Regions from separate parts of the Amedibacillus sp. YH-ame6 genome, predicted to be linked through region 2. Evidence: riboswitches for the same ligand, from Rfam matches in the RefSeq annotation. Region 2 holds a riboswitch; the other holds the start of a gene.
What was found. A riboswitch is a leader RNA that binds a small molecule or an ion and turns the genes downstream of it on or off. The one in region 2 is predicted to bind lysine.
Positions count from the first base shown of each region.

Region 1 (4,279 bases), on a different contig from region 2:
CGTTCTATTGTTTAGTGAACAAAGTATGATTGAGCAGGCGAAAGATTGTCGTAATTTTAAAGACTTCGAAAATCTAGTCTATGCCAATATATCCTCTTTGGAGAGTGAATCATGAAGTGTATATTTCTAGATATTGATGGAACTTTGTTGGATCATGAAGTAGGGATACTGGAATCAAGCAAAGTCGCTATAAAGGAAGCCCGCGCAAATGGTCATAAAGTTTGCTTGGCAACGGGAAGAGCAAAGCCAGAGGTGGCACAAGATTTACTAGATTTAGGATTTGATGGCTTTATTTTTTCTTGTGGAAGTTATGTGGAAACAAGAGATACACTCTTATTTCAAGAAGTTATGAACAAAAAAGATATTGTAGATGTTATTGAACTCTTACAAAAACATCATGTAGGATTCAATCTTGAAGGGATACGAGATTCCTTCTTAGATGAGACGGGATTCTCCTTCTTTCACGATTTATTTAAAAATGAAATGGATATGAATAGTGAATTAGCTAGACAATATATGGCAAGTGTTCATATGTTACCCTATCAACAATTTCAGGATAAAGATTATGAACAAATTTTGAAGATTGCTATTTTTGCGAAAGAGCAGAATGCCTGTCGAATAGTTCAAGAAAATTTATCTTCTCACTTGAAATTGACGTTGCATGGCGTGGATGAAAACCCTATAATCAATGGAGAAATTACGTGTGCCCATATTTCTAAAGCAACGGGTATGGATATCCTACTTGATTATTTCCATATTCCTGTTTGTGATACCATTGCGATCGGAGATAGTATGAACGATGTAGATATGATTTTACATGCACATCGTGGAGTCGCCATGGCAAATGCAAATAAGGAATTGATTCGATTAAGTGATGAACAAACGACCTCTAGTAAGGAAGATGGAATTTATCATTGTTTCAAAAAACATGGTATCATTTGAGAACGGAGAGCAACACCGTTCTTTTTTCTTTATATAAACTTTATTACGGTTTTGTTAGATATCAACAATTTTAAAAAGCTTATGGTATAATATGGATACAAATTTAACAATGTAGTGTGGAGGGGTGAGAAGATGGATCAGGAGAATCTCCATTCGCAAGAAAAACACCTAGATGACAAACAACAACAAGAAATATTCGATGTCATGCGAAATGAAAATGAAGATGTCTTCAACGAAGTCTTTACCTTTCGAACGGTCTTATTTACTGCGATTATATTAGGGATTGTAATTTTAGTATTTTATTTTCTAGGATCCTTGAGATGAGGCATATGCTTCATCTTTTTTGATTGTAAGAGAAATGATACTTACATTTATATTTTCTTAACAAGAATGTTTATTTCTGTATGTATTGATTACATGGTTCATGGTACTATAGTTGAGAGAAACCTCTATTGAATATGTAACATTTTTCAGAATTTATGAAATAATGGTCATTTCTTTCATATAACTATTGTTTTTTTGCATAGATAGTGTTATGATACGTGTGAATTTGATAGAGGTGCGAATGCGACAATATCTTAGGGAACCGGCAGGTAACGATCTAAGATAGAAGCAAATTTGCCGAATTGTTTTCCTAGGCATAGGAAAATGGTGGGTCTATGGAGAATATCCGTAGAACTGTCTACAGTACTGTAGATGTGCTATCTTACTTTCCAATCGATATAACGCGATAGTCAGTAAGTGATACATTTCTACTTGCTGACTTTTTATATATAGATGAGGTGACCTTATGGACAAGAACGTATTAGAAATATCTGGTGTATCTGTTGAACAGTTGGCAAATACTTGCCGTACACCATTGTACATTTATGATGAAAACAAAATTACTGCGAAAATGAGTCAATTCTATGAACTATTTCAAAGTGATGAGTTCGAAACGGAAGTACTATATGCATCTAAGGCTTTTACATGTAAGGCTTTGATTGAGCTAGTAAGTGCTTATGGATTGTGTTTAGATGTTGTGAGTGGTGGAGAATTATTTACTGCGAAACAAGCAAACTTTCCAATGGAACGTGTGTATTTCCATGGAAATAACAAATCTTATGAAGAACTTCAAATGGCTTTAACTTATGGAGTTGGTACCATTGTAGTGGATAACGCTATGGAATGCGAAATGCTAGTACAGGCAGTTCGTCAAAGTGGGAAATCAATCAAAACAATGTTGCGTGTGAATCCAGGAGTGGAAGCACATACGCATAAATATATTGTAACTGCACATTTGGATAGTAAGTTTGGAACTTCTATAACTATGAAACAACAAATTGCGGATATGATCAAAACATTAACATCTACACCACAGATTACATTTGAAGGATTCCATTCTCATATTGGATCTCAAATCTTTGATAAAGATGCTTATGTTGCGGAAATACAAACACTTGCGAAGTTTGTAGATGATATGCAAAAAGAATATAGTCTAGAAATTCACGCTTTAAATCTTGGTGGTGGATTTGCGGCATATTACACAAGTGATGATCATCCAATTCCTTTACAGGAAGTATGCAAAACAATCCTTACAACTTGTAAAGAAGAGAAAGCGAAATATAACCTTTCTTTAACTAAGATTATGATTGAACCAGGACGTAGCATTGTGGCTGAAGCTGGTTCTACCTTATATCGCATTGGATATCAAAAAGAAACAGAAAATAAAAAATATATCTTTGTGGATGGTGGGATGAGCGATAACATTCGTCCTGCATTATATCAAGCAGCGTATGCTTGTGATATTGCGAACCGTATGAACGAAGAAAAAATAGAAAAAGTAACAGTTGCAGGAAAATGCTGTGAGTCTGGAGATATCCTTATTGAAGATGTAATGTTACCAAAGGCTCAACAAAATGATTTATTGATTCTTTATACAACTGGTGCTTATGGATACAGTATGGCAAGTAACTATAATCGTCTATCAAAACCTGCCGTGGTTTTTGTGAAAGATGGAAAAGCAAGAGTAGTTGTGAAAAGAGAAAGCTTTGAAGATTTATGTGATTTGGAATGTGATGAGGCAATTAATGTATGAATGTAGTAGAGAAGTATGGTGGAACAAGCGTAGGGACGATTGATCAAATTAAGGCAATTGCCGCTCATGCTGTAGAGATGAAACGCGCTGGACATAATTTAATTATTGTGGCGAGTGCTATGGGTAAAACAACAAATAAGCTGATTGAAATGGCAAATGAAATTGGTAGTACAAATGAGCGTGAAATGGACTCTTTGTTGTCTACAGGAGAGCAACGTACCATTACTTTATTGGCGATGGCCATTGATGCTTTGGGTGTAAGTGCTATTTCATTAACGGGATATCAGTGTGGTTTTATCACAAGCAATCATCATGCACATGCACGTATTAAAGATATTGAAATTAGTACACTGCAAAAGCATTTGGATGATGGAAAAGTGGTTGTAGTTGCTGGATTTCAGGGTGCTACAGAACATGGTGAAATAACAACTCTTGGAAGAGGGGGTTCTGATACTACTGCGGTAGCGTTGGCAGCGAAACTTGGATGGGAATGTCGTATCTATACGGATGTAAATGGGGTGTATACCATTGATCCAAGAATGTATAAACAAGCAAAATTACTACATGAAATTACCTATAACGAAATGATGCAGATGGCTTGTCTTGGTGCTGGTGTCTTAGAGACAAGAAGTGTAGAACTTGCTAGTAAATATGGAGTTAAATTATTTTTAGGAAAAGCTTTGGAAAAAGATGAGAGAAAAGGAACGTATATTATGGAGACAACAAAGAACTTAGAAGATATGCCTATTACTGGCATCAGCGTAAAAGATGATTATGCGATTATGCGTGTCAACGAATTGCCAAACGATGGTGTATTCTTAGGAGAATTGTTTCGCATGATAGCGAACTTAGATATCAACCTTGATACAATTTCTCAGCATTTGACACACGATGGAAAAGTAAACTTTCAATTCTATTGTAATACAAAACAAAGTGATGTCATCGTTAAGAACATTGATAAACTAAATTCAAAATATCCAATTTCAAGATTGTTGGGATTTGTGAAATTATCTGTTATTGGAGTAGGGATTTCTACTCATAGCGGGATTGCCGCAAAGGTATTAACAACGTTAAGTGAACATCAAATCCCTTACTATATGATTACTTCATCTGAAATTTCTATCTCATTAACAATCGAAGAGAAAGATAAACTACAAGCAGTAGAAGTATTAGCTAAAGCTTTTGATTTATAATTGCGTAAGAACGCGAAAAGGAGAACATCTTATGTTTAATGTAAAAGGAAGTATTGTAGCACTTGTT
Region 1 is NZ_JBSPEZ010000005.1:40,564-44,842, forward strand. It holds gene ACWG0P_RS05350 (BglG family transcription antiterminator) at 1-115, shown strand, start outside; gene ACWG0P_RS05355 (HAD family hydrolase) at 112-942, shown strand; gene ACWG0P_RS05360 (hypothetical protein) at 1,075-1,266, shown strand; lysine riboswitch at 1,489-1,654, shown strand; gene lysA (diaminopimelate decarboxylase) at 1,733-3,019, shown strand; gene ACWG0P_RS05370 (aspartate kinase) at 3,016-4,212, shown strand; gene dapA (4-hydroxy-tetrahydrodipicolinate synthase) at 4,244-4,279, shown strand, end outside.
Region 1: another riboswitch for lysine. It lies ahead of lysA (diaminopimelate decarboxylase); the one in region 2 lies ahead of ACWG0P_RS04165 (Na+/H+ antiporter NhaC family protein).

Region 2 (4,279 bases):
CTATTCGTGATATTGAGATTATCAATTTAGAACTAATTCTAGCGGACTTACAAACAGTAGAAAATCGTTTAGGTAAAATTGAACGTAAAGCTATGACAAATAAAGATAAAGATGCTATAAAAGAGGTTGCAGTTTTAAAGAAATTGCAAGAGGCTTTAGTGGCAGCTAGTCCAGCTCGTAGTGTAGAACTGAATGAAGATGAACTATTTATTATCAAAGCTTTTAGTTTGTTAACATTGAAACCAATGATTTATATTGCGAATATGTCAGAAGAAGAAATTTCTAATCCTGATGAAAATCCATATTATGTAAAGGTGAAAGAATTTGCGAAAGCAGAAAACAACCAAGTTGTCGCAATCTGCGCAAAGATTGAAGAAGAATTATCTTCTTTAGATGCAGAAGAAAAAACCGAATTCTTAAATGATTTAGGGATTGCGGAAAGTGGCTTAGATAAGGTTGTGAAAGCAGCTTATAATATTCTTGATTTATGTACATTCCTTACAGCAGGTGAAGATGAATGTCGTGCATGGACATTCAAAAAAGGAATGATGGCTCCTCAATGTGCAGGTGTTATCCATACGGATTTTGAAAAAGGATTCATTCGTGCAGAATGTTACAAGTTTGATGATATTGATACATTAGAAACAGAACTTGCTGTAAAAGAAGCTGGAAAGCTTCGTTTAGAAGGTAAAGAGTACGTTGTTCAAGATGGAGATGTATTGCATTTTAGATTTAACGTGTAAATGAAAAAGGAGACGATTATTCATCGTTTCCTTTTCTTTAGCTTCCATACAATTTTATTCACAATTACCATTGTAAGTAAAGCTACAATAAAGGTGATATAAACGTTCTTAGTAAATCCGGCAACAAGATATCCAACCACACAAGAAACGGCAACAATTAAAGCGTATGGTGTCTGTGTGGTAACATGATTAATATGATTACATTGTGCACCAGCAGATGCCATAATGGTCGTATCTGAAATAGGTGAAATATGATCTCCACAAACAGCACCCGCAAGAATAGAAGATATACAAATTACTAATAAAGGTTCTCCTTCTGCAAAGATAGCAGTCACAATAGGAATCAAAATACCAAAGGTACCCCAAGAAGTACCAGTAGAGAAAGCCAAAGCAGCTGCGGCAATAAATAAGATTGCGGGTAAGATTGCGGAAGATATACTCGCATGTTTCAAAAGTTCAGATACAAATATACCTGCTTCAAGTTTGGTAGAAACAAGGTCACCTAATGTCCAAGCTAGTATTAATATGATAATGGCAGGAACCATCATTTTAAATCCTTGCGGTATACAATCTGCGAAATCTTGATAACGAATAATACGACGAGGAATGTACAACAAGAAGGTGAAAATCAAAGTAAAGAACGATCCTAATACAAGAGCACTAGATGCATCACAATTTGTAAAGGCAGTAATAAAATCAACACCCTCGAAAAATCCTCCAGTATAAATCATAGCTGTAACACAAGCAATGATTAAGAATAGAACAGGTAGAACCAAATCTAGTACTTTTCCTTTGTCCGATGTAGGTATTTCTTCATTATTTTGATAATCATGTAGGCCAAAGTGAACATCACCTAATGCAGCACAATTCTCATTCTCTTCCATTTTACCAAAATCAAAATCATTACGTATAACATGAATCACCATTACGATGGTTAATAATGCATATAAATTATAAGGAATGGTGCTAAGGAATAATGTAAACCCATCACCGCTCGTATATCCACTAACAGCCGCAGCCCAACTAGAAATCGGCGCAATGATACAAATCGGCGCTGCCGTAGAATCAATAATATAAGCAAGCTTAGCACGCGATATCTTAAAGGAATCACTCACTTCACGCATAATATTCCCAACGGTTAAACAATTGAAGTAATCATCTACAAATATAAAAGAACCAAGGGCAAACGTTGCATATAATGCGCCATGTTTTGTATGTATCTTTTTATTTGCCCAAGCGCCATATGCTTTACTACCACCTGCACGATTCATCAAGGAAACAATCATACCTAGAAATACAAGGAAAATAAGAATCCCTATATTCCAAGTATCTCCTAAATTTTCACCCATTGTATCAAAGATAACATTTGTTGCGTCTAGTACTTGAAACCCACTCACAAGTAACGCCCCTGATACAATCCCTATAAATAAGGACAAGTACACCTCTTTTGTAATCAGTGCTAAAGCAATCGCTATAATTGGTGGTAATAGCGAGAAAAATGTTGCGGTAAACTCCATAAAATCATCTCCTCCATAAAAAAATGCCTTGTTGGACAGACTCCATCAAAGCATATAATTTCTATACTTTAGATAGCTCTCCACTTTATGTAAAGTGACAGTATTGTGCATGTTGTGCAAAATACCAGAAACATTGAATTGGTGTTCATATGTTTCTTCGGCAAATAACCCTTTCCATATTCACTGCCACCAAGCAGATGTGAAGATGTACTCTTGTGATTTGCGCCTCTATCAATTAACGTTGTTTAGACTACCATCATTCCAACGAAATGTCAATGGAAGTACTTGTAAATCAATATCCAGTTTACAATTTATGCTGTGCATGTTAATATAAAAACAATGAAAGGCAGGTGGTTTGTATGAAAAACCTAATAATGAAACAAAGGAAAGATACAAAACGCCTGTTTAATATAATCTAACAGTGTGTTTAGCATCCCTTCTTTGGGATGCTTTTTCTTTCCCTATGCAACAAACATACATGGAAAGGATATTAAACAATGAAAACAACAACATGTAGTAAAGAATTTGTAGAATCGATGGTTTCTATGCCATCAAGTAGTGATGCACAAAATGAGTCCTTAAGACAAGAAATAAAAGAAGGATTTCCATTGGAAAAATGCTTTGTTAAAGTTCAAGATGAAAAGGTAGTATGTAGATTGATAATCTTCGAAGAAATGCACTATTTAGCACATTTCACAGTAGAAGATATACCTCAAGAGGAAGTCGATAGTTTCTTAAGCGATGTGTTCATACAACTACCTAGAAATGTGGAGTGGCGCTTAGATTTATATACAGATAAGATACATTATGAAAAAATATATAAAGCCTGTCAGTGCTATGCAAATTTATGCATAGAAAGGGAGAGTTACACAATCAAACCGATAAGCAAGGATACCTCTGGTTATACATTTACAAGCGCGATGGATATGGAATATAAAGATGTATTAGAACTCATGATAAAGGCAAGTTCCACCACACTAGATGTACTTCTTCAAAAAGAGTACAAAGATTTAGGATTAGAGGAAGGTGTTGAAAGTACATTAAAAGAAATCCTAGAAGATAAGGATAGTAATAAATTCTTTCAAATCTTATGGGTACAGGGTGCTCCTGTTGGATTCGTCGCAATCAACGAGTTGGTGGAAGGTGTTGCGGGTATCACCTATATTGGAGTTCTACCTGAAAAACAAGGATATCATTATAGTAGTGTGTTATTAAATAAAGCGATGGATATTGCATATCATGCCAAAATAGATAATCTGATTGGAGATATCGATGTTCATAATTTTGCAATGCGTAATAATCTAGTGAATGTCGGATTTCAAAAAGATTGTGAAGAGAAAGTGTTCATGTTCAGGAATAATCTGTGATTATATAGCTGCATCTTTTTAAGTAAAGAGAACCTTAAGAATCCACAAAAGTGGTAGTTTAAGGTTTTTTTGAATTTAAAATATTCTTAATGATTTTTCTGATAGTGTTTTATTCAAGATTTTGTGACTATTTAGGGTATAAATAGTGAATTTATAACGGCAAATTGTTTCATAAAAAATGTAACTGAATTTTTTTTATTTACAATGCCATAATTAGATTTTTTACTGTATAATAGTACGAAGAAGATCAGCTTATGGATAGTATCCATCTTCTATGGGCATAGAACGGAAATCAATCCTTTCTATTAAAAAGCTGATGTGAAAGAAATACGTATATAAAGCTTTTGTTTTTTTTATGTTTTACCGTATTTCTTATGATAGAGGAGGAGAAGTCATTATGATTACAGTTATTAAGAAAAGAGATGGTCGTGAGATCCATTTCTCTCCAGAAAAAATTACAAGAGCAATTTTTTTGGCAGCATCACATGTAGCACAAGAGGTGGGGACTGCTGCAGATTATGCAACAGCAGAAATGTTGACAGAACAAGCAGTAGGTTTGTTGAACAACATGTACCAGAATACAATTCCAACGGTAGAAGAAGTACAAGATGCCGTTGTTAAGGTTTTGATTGAAAATGGTCACGCTAGAACA
Region 2 is NZ_JBSPEZ010000003.1:141,935-146,213, reverse strand. It holds gene ychF (redox-regulated ATPase YchF) at 1-743, shown strand, start outside; gene ACWG0P_RS04165 (Na+/H+ antiporter NhaC family protein) at 764-2,260, opposite strand; lysine riboswitch at 2,326-2,499, opposite strand; gene ACWG0P_RS04160 (GNAT family N-acetyltransferase) at 2,758-3,627, shown strand; gene ACWG0P_RS04155 (anaerobic ribonucleoside triphosphate reductase) at 4,025-4,279, shown strand, end outside.